2 regions of the Vibrio mangrovi genome follow, and region 1 is predicted to be linked to the other one. Evidence: predicted binding sites of a transcription regulator. Region 1 holds the regulator's gene; the other holds the start of a gene.
What was found. The regulator CRP, encoded in region 1, controls carbon source genes, mostly activating them, when cyclic AMP is high. The targets are predictions, from matches to a motif close to TGTGANNNNNNTCACA.

Region 1 (8,520 bases):
CATGAAGGTTTGCAGAGACTGGAAAAAGCTATTGCATCATTAACTTAGTGACATTTTAGCTCAGGATCTGGGCGATCCTGAGCTATGCTTATAGTCAGACTGCGTTCATTTCGGATGCAGATTTTCAGGGAGAGACATCCATGCTTGTGGTTCGTCCCATTGCAATGGCTGACTATAATGCACTCTATCATTGTGCAATAGAATCAGGTTATGGATTTACATCACTGCCCGTGAATGAGGCATTACTGTCTCATCGTATTGAACATTCTGAAGCGAGTTTCGCTAAAACCGGTATTCAGGCTCCGACAGATGAAAGTTATCTGATGGTCGGCGTGGATACAGAAAGTGGCCGGATTGCCGGTACAACCGCTATCGAAGCTTATGTTGGCTGGGATGCGCCTTCTTATTCTTATCATATCAGTACGATTCTTCATTCTTCCCGTCGTCTGGGAGTCAACAAGATTGTGAAGTTACTGACGCTTGGCAATAACTATACCGGGTGTTCAGAGCTGTGCACACTGTTTCTTTTGCCTGAGTTTCGTGTCGGACTCAACGGACGTCTGATGTCAAAATGCCGTTTTCTGATGCTGGCTGAGCACCGGGAGCGTTTTGCCCAGACCATTATTGCTGAAATGCGTGGTGTTTCTGACGAACAGGGAAACTCTCCTTTCTGGAAGTGGCTTCAGGAACACTTTTTTTCTATCGATTTTTCTCTGGCAGATTATTTAACCGGTTCGGGACATAAAGGGTTTATTGCGGAACTGATGCCTAAGCTGCCGATTTATATTAATTTACTGACTCCAGAAGCACAGGCTGTTATCGGACAGGTCCATGAAAAAACGAAACCGGCTTTAAAATTATTGGAAGAAGAAGGTTTTACCTGCCGGAATTATGTCGATATTTTTGATGCCGGTCCGACAGTTGAGTGTGATTTACGGCATATTGAGTCGGTGAGGCATTCGGTCTCTGCAACCGTCAAAGTTGCAGCACATAAGGGCCGCCAAAAAATAATGCTTAGTAATACCTCATTTGAATTTTTCCGGGCAACAATTGCTGAGGTTGATTTTCGCCTGGAATCTGAGACTGTGATCGTCACGCCTGAAGTTGCCCGGGCTTTGTTGATCCAGTCTGGTGATCGGGTCCGTTTTCTGCTGATCTCCTGAAATATTCAGAGATGGCAGACGGTGCCCGGTGAAGCCCGTCATTGTTGATAGAGAAGGAGGCGCTTATGACGCCGGACTCACTGTTTACTGCATTATGGCAAGATTATACAACCAGACTTTGCCCGTCAGCATGGCGGGTTCATGAACTACTTCAGGAGAATGAGCCGCTGATCAATGACCATATTGCATTGCGTACCTTTAATCTGCCACAGGTTGGTCTTGAAATTGTCGCTCAGCCATTTCTTCGTCTGGGATACATAGCCAAAGGACATTACCAGTTTGAACAGAAGATGCTGCGAGCACAGCATTTTGAGCATCCTAATCCTAAATTACCCAAAGTTTTTATCAGTGAACTGGAAGTAAACCGTTGCTCTGAAGCATTGCAGAAGATTGTCCGAAGTCTGGTGTCTCATGTGAAGCCTGATATGGTTACGGACGTCGATTTTCTTTATGGCGGACGTTTATGGCCCATTTCACTGGAACAGTATTATCTGCTGGCAGAAGAAAGTGAGTATGCTGCCTGGGTTGCTGCGCACGGATACGGAGCCAATCATTTCACTGTCAGTGTGAATCAACTGTCTCGATTCAATCAGGTGGCTGAAGTGAATGCTTACCTGCATCAGCATGGTTTTGTCATAAACGCAGCCGGGGGTGAAGTGAAGGGATCGCCGGAACTTTTTCTGGAGCAGTCATCCACGATGGCAGATCGGGTTGTCGTTGAATTTGATGAAGCGGAACTGTTGGTTCCCGGTGGGTTCTATGAATTTGCCAAACGTTATCCGATGGCAAATGGGATGTTGTATCCCGGATTCGTTGAAGCATCAGCCGACAAAATCTTTGAAAGTACACATCATCAGCGGTGAATCATATTGAAGGGATATCAGTAATAAAAAAGCCATCCGAGGATGGCTTTCTACTTATTGGATCAGGGAAGAAATTATCGTGTACCGTATACCACGATTGTTTTTCCGTGGGCTGAAATAAGGTTTTGCTCTTCGAGCATCTTCAAAATGCGGCCAACGGTTTCACGGGAGCAGCCAACGATTTGACCGATCTCCTGACGGGTAATCTTAATCTGCATTCCATCCGGGTGCGTCATTGCATCAGGTTGTTTTGCCAGATTCAGTAATGTCTGTGCAATACGTCCAGTAACATCCAGGAAGGCCAAATCGCCAACTTTCTGGCTGGTTACCTGAAGGCGGCTTGCCATTTGTCCTGCCAGACGCATCAGAATATCCGGGTTTACCTGAATCAACTGACGGAATTTCTTGAAGGAAATTTCTGCAACTTCACAGGGAGATTTTGCTCTGACCCAGGCTGTTCGTTCCTGACCTTCTTCGAATAAACCAAGTTCACCGATAAAGTCACCCTGATTGAGGTAAGAAAGGATCATCTCTTTTCCTTCTTCATCCTTTATCAGAACAGCAACGGAACCCTTCACGATGTAATAAAGCGTTTCCGCTTTTTCGCCTGCATGAATCAGCGTACTTTTCGACGGGTATTTATGAATGTGACAATGTGAAAGAAACCACTCTAATGTTGGATCGGTTTGAGGTTTACCTAGAACCATAATATCTCTCTTCCTCTGCAGGGTATGCTTGCTGCTTTCCATGTTTTAGCGAAGCTCGAACTGAATACTTAGCATAAAAGCACTTGAGAAAGCCTGCAAGTTGTCTTCTGTTTCGGTTTCAAATAGTATCCTTTTTCTTACACAATTTCTTGACTTTAATCGTGTCATGACCGTGATTTTGTACGCAAAAATGTGCTCATTGTCACGGTATAGGAACTAAAAGCACCAAATTCTGTCCCATTGAATCGTTTGTTAACCAATTTTCCCTGTTTCAATCAACTGCTGAAGGATTGGACGAACGATCAATTCCATTGCAAAACTCATTTTTCCTCCCGGTACGACAATGGTGTTATGTCGTGACATAAACGAACCGTCAATCATCGCCAAAAGATAAGGGAAATCGACCTTTTTAATCCCACGCAGACGAATGACGACAAAACTTTCATCCAGGCTCGGAATCCCCTTGGCGCTCAGAGGATTCGAGGTATCAACCGTCGGAACCCGCTGAAAGTTGATATGTGTCCGGGAAAATTGAGGAGTAATATAATTCAGGTAGTCATCCATTGAACGGACAATCGAATCCATCACCGCTTCTCTGGAGTGTCCCCGATCCCGGGTATCCCGGACATATTTCTGAATCCATTCCAGATTGACAATCGGTACCATGCCTATCAGAAAATCAACATGCTGAGGGACATTTGTCTCTCCATCAACAACACCGCCATGTAACCCTTCATAAAAGAGGACATTGGTATCGTTGGGCAGATCCTGCCAGGGAGTAAATGTTCCCGGCATCTGATTATAAGGAACTGCTTCATCAAATGTATGCAGATAACGGCGAATTTTTCCTGTCCCGGAACGACCATATTCCCGGAAAAACTCTTCCAGTGCAGGAAAGTCATTTGCCTGAGGGCCGAAATAACTGATATGGCGGCCCTGCTCCCTGGCCTTACGAATTTCTACGTCCATTTCCGGCCGGGTAAAGCGGTGAAAACTGTCACCTTCAACCCAGGCTGGCTTGATTCGCATCATGTTAAACATTTTGCGGAAGGCTTCGGAGGTTGTCGTTGTACCGGCTCCGGAAGAACCGGTTACGGCGATAATCGGATGTTTTGCTGACATGACATACCTTGTCTTATCATTCACTCAATCAACCGATTTCCCGGTTTTTTCTCCGGGAAATCTGATTCACTATATCATGGAAATCGGTGCTGTCACCGGACAATTGATGAATTAACGATATCTGTTTAGTTGAATATCAACGGATTCATGAAGTTCTGAATAAACGATGACTGCTTCACCGGTCTGAATTTGCTGTTTGACCTGGGCAACCTTGTCCTCAAGAGACACTTCCTGCTCGCCGTAATCGGTCCCTTCCCGGAGAATAAACTCCCGGATCAGGTTATCGAGTGTGTCCGGATCGATCGTTTGCCAGGGAACAATCATAGTGATGACTCTCTATTTTTTACTCAGGTATATCTGACTATTATACTCAAATGAACTCAATATGCATATTTGCGGATTTTTGATAACTTTTCATAATAATCATCGCTTTTCCCGATAATATCGTTTTTCCCGATAATATTGCGGCAGCATTTCTTCCAGCCAGAAACGGGGTCTGAGGATGCTGCCACTCAAAAAGCCGACATGCCCGCCATGTTCCAGAAGCTGATAGTGTATTGTTTTCGGAAGTGGAGTGTTAGGAATGACTGCGTCTGTCATAAACGGATCGTCTTTCGCGTGTAAAATCAGGGTTGGCAGGCGAATCCGGTCCAGTTTAGAAATTGCCGAACATTGCTGATAATAGTCCTGAGCATCGGAAAAACCGTGTAAGGGAGCAGTAATCAGATCATCGAATTCCTGTAATGTTTTCAACTGGTGGATCAGTGGTTGAGTGATCGGAATGGCCTGCTGAAGTGTATCTAACTTGCGGTAGGCATTTTTCTTGAGTGAGCTGAGCAGATAAGTCTGGTAAAGACGGGAAAATCCCTGATTGATTCTGCTTGAACATGCGCCCAGATCGAAAGGAGCGGAAATAATGGTCGCGCTATTGAGCAATGGTTCATCGGCAAACTCGGCCAGATAATTCGCCAGCATGTTACCACCGAGAGAAATGCCGGCAGCCATTTTGTAATTACCGGGGAAACGCAGGCTGACTTGCTCCAGAAAATAGCGGGGATCACTGGTTTCTCCCGAATGATAAGCGCGGGGACGGCGATTAGGTTGCCCGTCACATCCCCGGAAATGCATCATGACGGCCAGCCAGCCTTGTTGGGCAAAGGCATGCATCAGACCGTTGGCATAAGGGCTGTCAAAGTTCCCTTCCAGACCATGAAATAAAATGAACAGCGGTTTGATCTGAACTGATGGAAGGCATGGATCTTCGCTCCATGCCAGACTCAGAATATCATCATCCGGCGTTGTCAGTGTTTCCCTGTGCGGAGAAAACAGCGGTTCCCGGCGTACCCATCTGGGAAGCAGTGTCTGTATATGAGGTGTTGTTCCGCCGAAAGCCGGTTTAAATGTCAGTGAGTTAATCCGGCTCACAGTATTATCCTTTTCACAGTAATTCTGCACGGTTACTTTCCCTGTTGCTCTGATGGTAATTATTTTTGTGGTGACTGCTTTGATGACAACTGCTTTGGTGAAAATGAGGCTGGCTTACTGAAAATACCGGCAAGATGATCAGCAGCCAGTTCTTTACAGTAGCGTTGGGTCATTCGTTGTGAGCCGACAGAATAGAGCTCAAGCTGATTAATACAGTCAACCAGATCGGACTGCTGCTGTTTTTCCAGCTGTAGCTCAAACTGAAGCGATTCACGATAAAGCGTATCCGGCAGATGAACTTTCAGTTTTCTGCGGAGTTCCCGGTAGCTGTGCAGCAATCCTTCGGTCGGACCAATGCAGGTCAGCACCCGGTGCCAGTCCTGTTCATCGATACTCGCCTGTTGTTCATCCAGCCATTTGAGTAACAGTAATAAGTTGACATTGCCGTGGTAGTTGTTTTGTAGGCTCAGGCAGGCTTCTTTTACTTCCCGCACACTGTAATATTGCAAACTGAATTGCCAGAGTCGCTCCAGTGTCAGGGAAATATGAACCTGCGTCTGAGTCATAGAGAATTGAACTCCTGTTCCATCTGTTCAAGGTGTTCTTGCTGTTCCATCCACTGGGATTCCACTTCATCAAGATCAGATTTGCTTTGAGCCTGAAGTGCCAGCACCTGAGTAAGTTTAGCTTTATTCTCGCTTTCATACAGCGAGGAATCGGCTAATTGCTGCTCGGCATCGCTGAGGGTCGCATGTAATCTATCGATTTCCTGCTCCAGTTGTGTCAGCTTCTTGCGAATTGGTGCTGTTTGTTTGCGTAATTCGGCTTCTTTACGTTTCTGCTCTTTTTTGGCTGCGGCACTGAACTGACTCTCTTTTGCCGGAGTCTGTTCTCTCTTTTCCTGTTTTTGTTGATCGGTCAGCCAGCGATAGTAGTCATTCAGGTCGCCATCGAATGATGCAACCTGTGCATCATGAACCAGATAGAAATCATCAGTGGTTGCCCGGAGCAGATACCGATCGTGACTGACGATAACCATTGCACCTTCATAAGTCTGTAATGCCAGAGTCAGTGCCTGACGCATATCCAGGTCAAGGTGGTTGGTCGGTTCATCCAGTAGCAGCAGATTTGGTTTCTGCCAGACGATAAGTGCCAGTACCAGACGGGCTTTTTCTCCGCCGGAGAATGGCGCTACTTTTTCCAGAGCTTTGTCTCCCTGAAAGCCGAAACTACCGAGATAATCTCTCAACTGTTGTTCCGTATGATTTGGAGCGATCTGCATCAAATGCTGCAATGGGGTTTCTTCAGGGTGGAGTGTTTCCAACTGATGCTGGGCAAAATAACCGATCTTCACGCCCTGAGAATAAGTTAGTGAGCCGCTCTGAGGTTTTAGCTCTCCGGACAGAAGTTTAATGAGTGTCGATTTACCGGCACCATTACGACCCAGAAGCCCGATACGACTGCCCGGAACCAGATTGAGTCTGATCTGACTGAGAATGGAAACATCACCATATCCGGCACTGACTTCATCCATCATCAGAATTGGATTTGGCAATGCAGCCGGTTCTCTGAACTCAAAGCTGAAAGGGTTATCTAACTGAGCCGGCAGAACTTTTTCCATCCGTTCCAGTGCTTTGATCCGGCTCTGTGCCTGCCGGGCTTTAGATGCTTTATAGCGGAAGCGATCAATATAACTCTGCATATGCGAGATCTGTTTTTGCTGCTTCTGATAAATGGCCTGTTGCAGGACCAGTTTTTCAGCTCTCTGATTCTCGAAAGAAGAATAGTTTCCGGTATATTCGTTGAGCTGCTGATTCTCGATATGGATAATTCTGCCGACGATTGGATCGAGGAAATCCCGGTCATGGGAGATTAACACCAGAGTCCCCGGATAATTTTGCAGCCAGCGTTCCAGCCACATTACGGCATCTAAATCCAGGTGGTTGGTTGGTTCGTCGAGTAACAGCAGATCGGAACGGCATAATAATGCCTGAGCCAGGTTCAGGCGCATCCGCCACCCTCCGGAGAATTGTGTCAGGTGCCACTGCATCTGTTCCTGACTGAACCCCAGACCGTCAAGTAACTCCGCGGCTCTTGCCCGGATACTATAGCCACCAATGGTTTCTATATGACCGTGTAGTTCTGCGACGCGGGTGCCTTCTCCATTTTGCTCCGCCTGTTGTAACTGTTTTTCCAGCAAACGGTATTCCCGATCACCATCGATGACATATTCAATCGCACTGCGTTCCAGAGCCGGTGTCTCCTGAGCGACCCAGGCAAGTTCCCATTGCGCGGGCATGTTGAATGAACCGGCATCGACACTCAGTTCATCTTTCAGTAACGCAAACAGAGTAGATTTGCCGCAGCCATTTTTACCGACCAGACCGACTTTGTCTCCCGGATGGATGGTTGCAGAGGCTTGTTCTAAAAGCGGTTTTCCGCCGCGTAGTAACTGAATATCAGAGAAGGTAATCATAAAAATTTTTGAGGTTGAAAGCGAACTGCCCGAAATAGTAGGTGGATTGACGATAAATGTCGATGATTAGGCGAGAGATCTTCTATTTATATGGCAGGTGATAACATATACACCAATAACCCCGGCTGGTGTTTCTGTGTGCTTATTTGTTGCCGGAGGAAGGTTATGACTTGAGTTGTTGTGATTTCACGACGAAAATAATTATTACAGAAATCGTCGGGAAAGATACGCGTGCTCTGGCTAAAATGCGTTATGATTCATCTAAATAGGAGTGAGTAAAATCATGGCAGATTCGGTTCCACTTATCATGAAATGCCCCAAAGTGCTGGTGATCTTTGCGCATCCGGAGCCTCAGAGTTCTGTCGTTAATCAGATATTGATCAAAGCGATCGAGCCGCTTGAGCATGTCACCATTCATGATCTTTATGCTGCCTATCCGGATTTCTTCATCGATGTGAATGCTGAACAGGCATTGCTGATGGAACACGATGTCATTGTCTTTCAGCATCCGTTATATATGTATTCCTGTCCTGCTTTGCTAAAAGAGTGGTTGGATCGGGTGTTATGCAAGGATTTCGCATTTGGTGCCCGGTGTGCGCTGGAAGGGAAACTCTGGCGTAGTGTCATTACCACCGGGGGGAAGAAAGCTGCTTTCGGCAGTAAGGGATACAACAAATATCCGCTGGATGAGATTTTACAGCCTTTTGAACTGGTTGCCTCTCTTTGTCGCATGGAGTGGTGTGAGCCGTTAATCTTATATTGGT
Region 2 (8,520 bases), 1.7 Mb from region 1:
AATGTGAACATTGATGCTCAAACACCATTGTGGATGCAGGAAAAACTTCGCCGGAGCGGATTACGTTCCATCGATCCGATTGTCGATGTGACTAACTATGTCATGTTGGAACAGGGACAGCCAATGCATGCATTTGATCTGGCGAAGATTGATGGTGGCATTGTTGTCCGGATGGCAGAACAGAATGAAAAACTGACGCTGCTGGATGGTACTGAAGCAACGCTGAATAGTGATACTTTGGTGATTGCCGATCATCATAAAGCTTTGGCAATTGCTGGTGTCTTTGGTGGTGAAGGTTCCGGTGTCAATGAACAAACCCGGGATATTTTACTGGAGTGTGCATTTTTTGCGCCGGACAGTATCCGTGGGCGGGCGAGAAGCTACGGTCTGCATACTGATTCTTCCATGCGTTATGAACGCGGAGTTGATTATGCGTTACAAACCCGCGCAATGGAGCGTGCTACTGAATTGCTGGTGAGCATCTGTGGCGGTGAAGCAGCGTCTGTTGTTGTGGCTGAGTCTGAGCAATACCTGCCTCAGCCGGGAACAGTTACACTCCGTCGTGAAAAGCTCGACCGTTTACTGGGACACTTTATCGCTGATGAAGACGTCGTTGAAATTCTGACTCGTTTAGGAATGGAAGTTGCTGTCATTGATGGTGGCTGGACGGCTGTGGCACCGACATGGCGTTTCGATATTGCCATTGAGCAGGACCTGATTGAAGAAATTGGCCGTATGTATGGTTATGACAATATCCCACTTCAGGCTCCACAGGCTGCACTTACCATGAACCTGCACAAAGAGGCTGACTTATCGCTGAAACGTGTCCGTGATTTGTTAGTTGACCGTGGTTATCACGAAGCAATTACCTATAGTTTTGTTGAGCTGGAGCAACAGAAACTGATCGTTCCTGATGTAGAACCGTTGGTATTGCCAAATCCTATTTCTGCGGATATGTCAGCAATGCGGTTGGGATTGATTCAGGGATTGTTAAATACGGTTGTACATAATCAGAAGCGCCAGCAACCTCGTGTTCGTTTATTTGAGCATGGCTTGCGTTTTATTCCTGATCAGCTGGCCGATCAGGGTATCCGTCAGGAAGCGATGATTGCGGGTGTGATTGCCGGAACTCAGGGTGAAGAACATTGGGATCTGGAAAGCCGAACCGTTGATTTCTTTGACGCGAAAGGTGATGTGGAAGCAGTTCTTGAGCTGACATCAAACCCGAATGCGTATTCATTCTCTGCTGCCAGACACCCGGCATTACATCCGGGACAGACAGCCGCTGTGTATTATGAAGGCCGTCAGATTGGTATCATTGGTACGGTTCATCCGGAAATTGAGCGCAAGTTTGGCCTGAATGGTAAAACGGTTGTGTTTGAGATCGAGTGGAGTGGACTAAATCAACGTTTGATTCCAGAAATCGCATCGGTTTCAAAATTCCCTGCGAACCGCCGTGACATTGCTTTGGTTGTTGATCAGAACGTGACATCCGGAGAAGTGGTCGCAGCTTGCTCTCAGGCTGGTGGGCAGTTGCTTCAGGAAGCGAAGCTTTTTGATGTTTACGTTGGAAAAGGTGTTGAAGATGGGAAGAAGAGCCTTGCCATTGCTTTGACATTACAGTCAGTCGAGAGAACTCTGGAAGAAGCTGAAATTTCTGCTGCAGTTAGTGAAATTGTTGCTGTAGTCTCTGAAAAATATGGTGCAGTCCTTCGTGACTAAGTCCTTTGATTGAGTGACTAAACAGGCTGATGTGATACACATCAGCCTGTTTTTTTATGGTGAGGATAAATATTTAGACCTGATGGACAAACATATTTGATCTTCTGGCGTAATTTTGACATTATTATGATAATAATCAAATAGTTATGAAATAACTTTCTGTTGAATACTCTCGATTTTTTCGATTGAATAATCAATTGTCTGTGGATGAAATGTGATGTTCTCCCACAATCCTTACGATTAGAGTGTTTATTTTACAAGCGATTTAATAAAAAAGTTGGCGTAAATCAGAAGGTTGGCATACACTATTTACAATAAAGCCGATATGTTGTTGATTGGCTGAGTAAAAATGCTTTGGTGCTGTCATATCGACAGTAAGGTTCAATATAGCTTTGAGGGAAGTTTTATGGCGCTCACAAAGGCCGATTTGGCTGAAAACCTGTTCGAAAAGCTTGAGTTTAGTAAACGGGATGCCAAGGAAACGGTTGAAGCATTTTTTGAGGAAATCCGTAAAGCTCTGGAAAATGGCGAGCAGGTAAAACTGTCTGGCTTTGGTAATTTTGACCTGAGAGACAAGAACGAGCGTCCTGGTCGAAATCCAAAAACCGGTGAGGATATTCCGATTACTGCAAGACGTGTTGTCACATTCCGCCCGGGCCAGAAACTGAAAGCCCGCGTCGAAAATATAGAACCGAACGAAGAGTAATGAGTGATACATGAAGGTGTACAGGCGGTACGCTTTCATTGATGAATCTTATATTCTTTCCGGCTTCTAGCCTTTTGCCACTGATAAACAGTTCTACTGTAGACCTGTTCCAGTGGCTATTGTTTTTATATCAGAGAAGTTCTTCATGGATAAAGATTTCTGGCTCACAAAGTGGGCTTCAAATCGTATTGGTTTTCATTCGACTGATGTTAATCCGTTGTTGATAGAATACTGGCCTGCATTGTCACCAAAGGGAGATGAGCATGTTCTTGTTCCCTTATGTGGAAAGAGTGAAGATCTCGTCTGGCTGGCGTCGAAACACCAAAAAGTCATTGGTGTGGAACTCAGTGAAATTGCTGTCAGGGCTTTTTTTGCCGAGCACTTTTACCTACCGTTAGTGACACATATTGATTCATCTCATGTGTATTATGAATTTGACGAGCTAGAAATCTATCAGGGTGATGTATTCACAGCTCCACTTAGTGGCGTCGATCTGATTTATGATCGGGCGGCATTGGTGTCAATTGCTCCATCCCAGAGATATGCATATGCCCAGCGGTTATGTTCGTTGCTGAAACCGGGTGGAAGGATTCTTCTGATTACGGTAGATTATGTACAGGATGAATTAGCCGGACCACCGTTTAGTGTTGACGCTGAACAGGTACAACAACTATTTCCGGGGATGAAAACAATGTTACTTTGTCGTCAGGAAGCGGATCAGCATCATCCGAAGATTGCCAGACAAAATCTTACCCGATTTGCCGATGAAGTCTGGCTTATTGAAGCCTAGAGCATGTTGGTTGAAATGATAAAGGCCAGGTTATAAAGACCCGGCCTGTTTTTATTCTGCCATCATGTTTCATTTCTATTGTATTGTGGCTTTATACTGGCAGATTCATTGTCTTAGTAATGAATGATAATCTGACGGGCACATGCCAGAGCTGCTTCTTTGGCCTGCTCTACGTTTTCTCCTGTAGCCAGAGTTACTCCGAGTCTTCTTCTTCCTCCGATTTCTGGTTTAGCAAACAGGCGAAGTTGTGTTCCCGGTACAGTCAGTGCTGCTGCCAGACCGTCAAAACGAATATTGTCAGATGTTCCCTGACCAAGTAAAGCAACTGAAGCTGCCGGTTGATATTGAACGATCTGCTGAACCGGTAATCCGGTAAATGCGCGTACGTGCAGGGCAAATTCGGATAGGTTCTGAGAAGCCAGAGTAACCAGTCCTGTATCATGTGGACGTGGAGACACTTCGTTGAAGATGACTTGATCACCTTTTACAAATAGCTCAACACCGAAGATTCCGTATCCGCCGAGTGCTGTGACGACTTTACCTGCAACTTCTTGTGCATTTTTCAGTGCTGTTTCAGACATGGCCTGAGGCTGCCAGGATTCCCGGTAGTCACCATCTTCCTGACGGTGTCCTATTGGTGCACAGAAATGGATACCATCGACGGCACTGACAGTTAACTGGGTAATCTCATAGTCAAAGTCAATAAAGCCTTCCACGATAACTCTTCCGGCACCAGTTCTGCCACCTTCCTGTGCATAGTCCCAGGCTTTATCGATATCCTGTTCTGATTTGATGACACTTTGGCCTTTACCAGAAGAACTCATGACCGGTTTGACGACGCATGGAAGTCCCACTTCTGCAATAGCATCCCGGAAACTATCGTAGTTATCAGCAAAACGATAGGGTGAGGTCGTCAAAGATAATGTCTCAGCAGCCAGGCGGCGGATCCCTTCACGATTCATGGTCAGTTGGGTTGCTTTGGCTGTTGGTACGATGTTGATGCCTTCAGCTTCCATCTCAACAAGTGTTGCCGTTGCAATTGCCTCAACTTCGGGAACCACATAGTCGGGTTTTTCCAGCTCAATCACTTTACGTAGTGCATCACCATCCAGCATATTGAACACATGGCAACGATGAGCAACCTGCATTGCCGGTGCATTAGCGTATCGGTCACAAGCAATGACTTCCAGCCCCAGCCGCTGGCACTCGATAGCGACTTCCTTGCCCAGCTCTCCGGAGCCAAGTAGCAGAACTCGTGTTGCACTTTCTCTTGTCGCTGTCCCCAACATTATCTGATTTCCTCATTTCATTATGAAAACTGCGGCAATCATACTGGAATCGCCCCAAAAAGCAAACGTTTGCTTTTTGGGGAGGTTAAACATGAGAAGGGGGATTTCTCATGAATTATTAACTGGTTATGTTCAGAAGAATCTTATATTTGAATATATTCCAGTTGTATATTGGGGTCGATTTTTTGCAGGGTTGAACGGGTATCGTCCAGATGGGTTATCTTTCCGCTTTTCGTTTCGGCAAGGACAACACGTTTGATGTCATTAAATGCAGAGCCATGCATTCTGAGTTGTACCAGCGCGACCTGAAGTGGGGGAAGGCTGGGATTGAAAGCCGCATTTTCGGCATAGGCACCTAAAGAAACTCTCTGGTCCGTAAGTTCTATGGCGATACCACTAAAAGTATTGCTATATGGAGCATAGCTTTTGTTTAATGCTTTAATTGCTTCCTGTTTTAACGGATCTGAATATTCTGCATGGACTTGATGTGATTGTTCCCCCATCAAACCGGTCTGGATTCCCAGATCTAATGGTCCGAATGCCTCAGGAAGATAGTCATGCAATTTTTTAGCTTCTTTGCCGGGCAGTGTAATATGTAATGTGTCTGCGCCTGAGAGTTCATTCATAAACTGGCGGCAATGACCACAGGGTGGAGTATCGATGATGATGTCGGTCAGCCTTTTTTCTCCGGCCATCCAGGCATGAACGATTGCTGCCTGTTCCGCATGAATGGTTTGCCCTAGTTGCACGTTAGAGAACTCAATGTTGGCACCAAAGTACAGCGCCCCGGATTCTCCGAGGACAATCGCTCCGACCCGAAAATCTGAAATCGGTGTATATGCATAAGCAGCAGCCAGCGGTAGCAGATGCTGAGCGAGTGTCTGTGTGTCCATATCGGTACTGTGGGTCAGCTGCTCGACTTGTTGTGAGGTGAAGTAGGCAGAAAAGCTCGGATCTATGATGATATTCTCGACTTGCTTAGCCAGAGTGGCGGGAAACTGACTGAGAACAGTGAGTAAGTCTTGGGTCATATTTTCATCTCTTTCACAACTTCAGGTATTTCATACTAGCGTAGTTTGATTAATTTGTTGTGACTAAATTCTTATTATGCGACCAATAATTGTTTCAGTTTCATTAATATTGTGATTTATATCACCATATGGTGGGTGATAATAAATTCTATTATCAGTATGCGGTGTAACTTTATCCGGAAAACCGGAATACGACACGCAGACGTATTCCGGGATACTTCTATCTATTTATCACTACGGTTTCAGCGACTAATTCCGCCACTGATAAGGAGGCATCACAGTGACTTCGTTGACACTGTTGACTCCATTCCAGTTGTCATTCACCAGTCCGTAGAATGTGTTGTAAGATTTACTTGTGTAGTACTCTAAATCTCCAAGCAGGCGGACATTGCCACTGGCACTCTGATTATCGGAGAACCATCCCATCGGATAAAACGTTGATTCGACAACTGCATTGTCCCGAACATGGAACTGGCGTCCCCACATATAGTTGTTCGGAGCAACCCCAATCAGACTCATGGCACCGACAGTACTATTACCGGAAACAGTTCCATTCACAACCGTGGCATGATCAACGATTCGTGCATTACCTGAGACATTTCCTCCCAATACTTTGGCATAAGGGCCGACATAAACACTTGATGGTGTACCATTAACAGCACATCCGCCGCCATATGGATGCCGAACGGTACCGTTAGGGCAGGCGTCTCTGTTGCCATTCCGGAAGCCTGCCGGCCAGGCGCCCTGCATCTGTACCATATATGGATAACGGTAGATAGAAGGATATGGTGTGCCGTCAGATGTTCCTTCCCAGGTAATTTTTTGGTACTGGGTTGGCGCAGCAAGAACGACCAGATAAAGCTCTTCGTTGGAATTAACGGCAAAGCTTAATTGACCATCAGTACCACTTTTCAGTTCACTGTAACGGGGACGAGACAGACTGCTGTCGGTCGCTACCAGACCCCAGCGCCACCCTGAATTTGCACCGGACTGGGCGACACCACGAAATGTAATGGTTACATTTCTTGTGTTTGCTTCAGGATAGAGACGAATGACATTATAACCCCAACGCTGTGGTGCCCAGTGGTAAGGTGAAACAAAACGGTGATTGCCCTGCCACTGATTATCCATAGATTCCAGCTGTGTCAGGCGTAACCGGCGATGGGTATTGTTGCCTGGATCCTGATCAATGGCACCATAAGTGGAGCGGAACAGTGAACCTTTATTACTGCCATCCGGATTTCGGTAATCCCAGGTAACATTGTGCATTGCCCATTCACCGAACAGATCATTTAACTGTTCGATATTCCAGTTCTGGTTATACATGAGCTTTGTCCAGGGATCACGCCAGCCATATGGTGCGTCTTTTGTCCACATATTGTTGACGACTTCATGACCAAACTTATCTTTGAGGTACTCGAAGAATTGCCAGTTACAGTAACGGTCCCGGGTGTTGCCATAATGCAGATGAGGGGCATTGGCCAGCATTTCACTGCAATGGAGATTGGTCGGGAAGACCTGATGAGCCATCCAGTTGGCATGACTTTCATAAATCCAGCATGCGACGCCACCACATTCAGGGAATGCCGGTGTTAGAGACTGAACGCCATGTGCGAATTCGTGAGCAAGTCCCCAGCCGTCTGCTGCTGTTCCGGGGCCGACCCACATGCCCATATTACTATGACCATTGCTATACCAGCCACCGCCGGACAGACCATAGTTATTACCAAAATGGATACCCGCTTTGTATTTTGCTGACGAGTTACAGTAAGGTTCCTGAAAATTGACTGTGTCGCCGAAGTAGATGTCCCAGATACTTTCCAGCGTATTCAACGCATTCCAGGCTTGGGACTGATTGATGTTCGTGCCGTCAGCCCAGTAAGTGGCAAAGTGTGCACTTTCTATTCTGAGCGGTGAACCGTCGGTTCCGGTGGCAGCTGGAGCAACCCAGTTACCGGCGACACACGACTGGGCGGCATTCACATTACTGGCAGAAGCCAGCAACATCAGGGTGAGACCCAGCATACTGACGATGTTAACTATATTGTATTTCTTATATTTCATTTCGTATTATCCTCATGAATGAGTTCATGATGATTATATGAAACAAGATGCTTTTGATTGATTTGTTTTTGTACGTTTTTTGATCTACCCCTAATCTTTTTTTACAGTATGGATACTGTATTTAAAATATTCATTTATCGTATCGCATCAATTAGATATGACAGTACATTATCGGTTAGTTTGTCAATAACTACATCTGCATATTACTGACTACACCATAATGCGAAGACATATGCCAACGGTGCCAGTACAGAAGTAATAATACCGCAGAGAACCAGAGCAAGAGAGCTGAATGCTGCATCTCTGGGATCATTTTCTACACAGCTTGCTGTCCCCAAGGCGTGAGAGACACTTCCCATCGTGAGCCCTTTTGCGATCGGATGGGTGATATTCAGAAACCGGTAAATCGGGTATGCGAAAATAGCGCCGAACAGGCCGACAATCAGGACTAAAATCGCAGCAATTGACGGTTCTCCTCCCAGATTACTGGTGATTTCCATCGCAATCGGTGTGGTGACTGATTTTGCCAGCAAAGCGGCAATGAGAGGCATATCCGCATGAAATAATATCGCAATCAGCGCTGTCGTGAGCATAGACATTACACTGCCAAAAACACAGGCAAACAGGATGATTCGCCATTTGGCCCGAATTTGTGGTAATTGCTCATAAAGTGGGTAGGCGAGAGCAACGACAGCGGGTTGTAGTAAAAAGTTGACCCACTGATTGTCTGCTGCATAGGTTTGATAAGGAACGTGAAAATAGATCAGGATACCGATAAGAATTGCCACACAAATCAGTAGAGGATTCGCAAGCGGTGTCTGGCATTTTTGGCACAGCCAGCGGACGGCAAAAAAGATAGCAATAGTAATAAAAAGCCACATTTGTGATATTCCTCAGTGATGTTCTTTTTTCAGCATG

Region 2: a site for CRP is predicted at 5,649-5,664, ahead of cdd (cytidine deaminase). Genes of this name have one in related genera too.

Annotation. Positions count from the first base shown of each region.
Region 1 is NZ_AP024883.1:3,244,562-3,253,081, reverse strand. Features, by position in the region: gene OCU74_RS14515 (aspartate aminotransferase family protein) at 1-48, shown strand, start outside; gene astA (arginine N-succinyltransferase) at 141-1,163, shown strand; gene OCU74_RS14505 (DUF1338 domain-containing protein) at 1,229-2,026, shown strand; gene crp (cAMP-activated global transcriptional regulator CRP) at 2,101-2,733, opposite strand; gene OCU74_RS14495 (phosphoribulokinase) at 2,986-3,855, opposite strand; gene OCU74_RS14490 (YheU family protein) at 3,967-4,179, opposite strand; gene OCU74_RS14485 (hydrolase) at 4,279-5,271, opposite strand; gene OCU74_RS14480 (TIGR02444 family protein) at 5,340-5,846, opposite strand; gene OCU74_RS14475 (ABC transporter ATP-binding protein) at 5,843-7,756, opposite strand; gene kefG (glutathione-regulated potassium-efflux system ancillary protein KefG) at 8,040-8,520, shown strand, end outside.
Region 2 is NZ_AP024883.1:1,522,329-1,530,848, forward strand. Features, by position in the region: gene pheT (phenylalanine--tRNA ligase subunit beta) at 1-1,722, shown strand, start outside; gene ihfA (integration host factor subunit alpha) at 2,129-2,428, shown strand; gene OCU74_RS06930 (thiopurine S-methyltransferase) at 2,574-3,218, shown strand; gene purT (formate-dependent phosphoribosylglycinamide formyltransferase) at 3,332-4,507, opposite strand; gene cdd (cytidine deaminase) at 4,651-5,538, opposite strand; gene OCU74_RS06945 (DUF6055 domain-containing protein) at 5,788-7,602, opposite strand; gene OCU74_RS06950 (LrgB family protein) at 7,806-8,483, opposite strand; gene OCU74_RS06955 (CidA/LrgA family protein) at 8,496-8,520, opposite strand, start outside.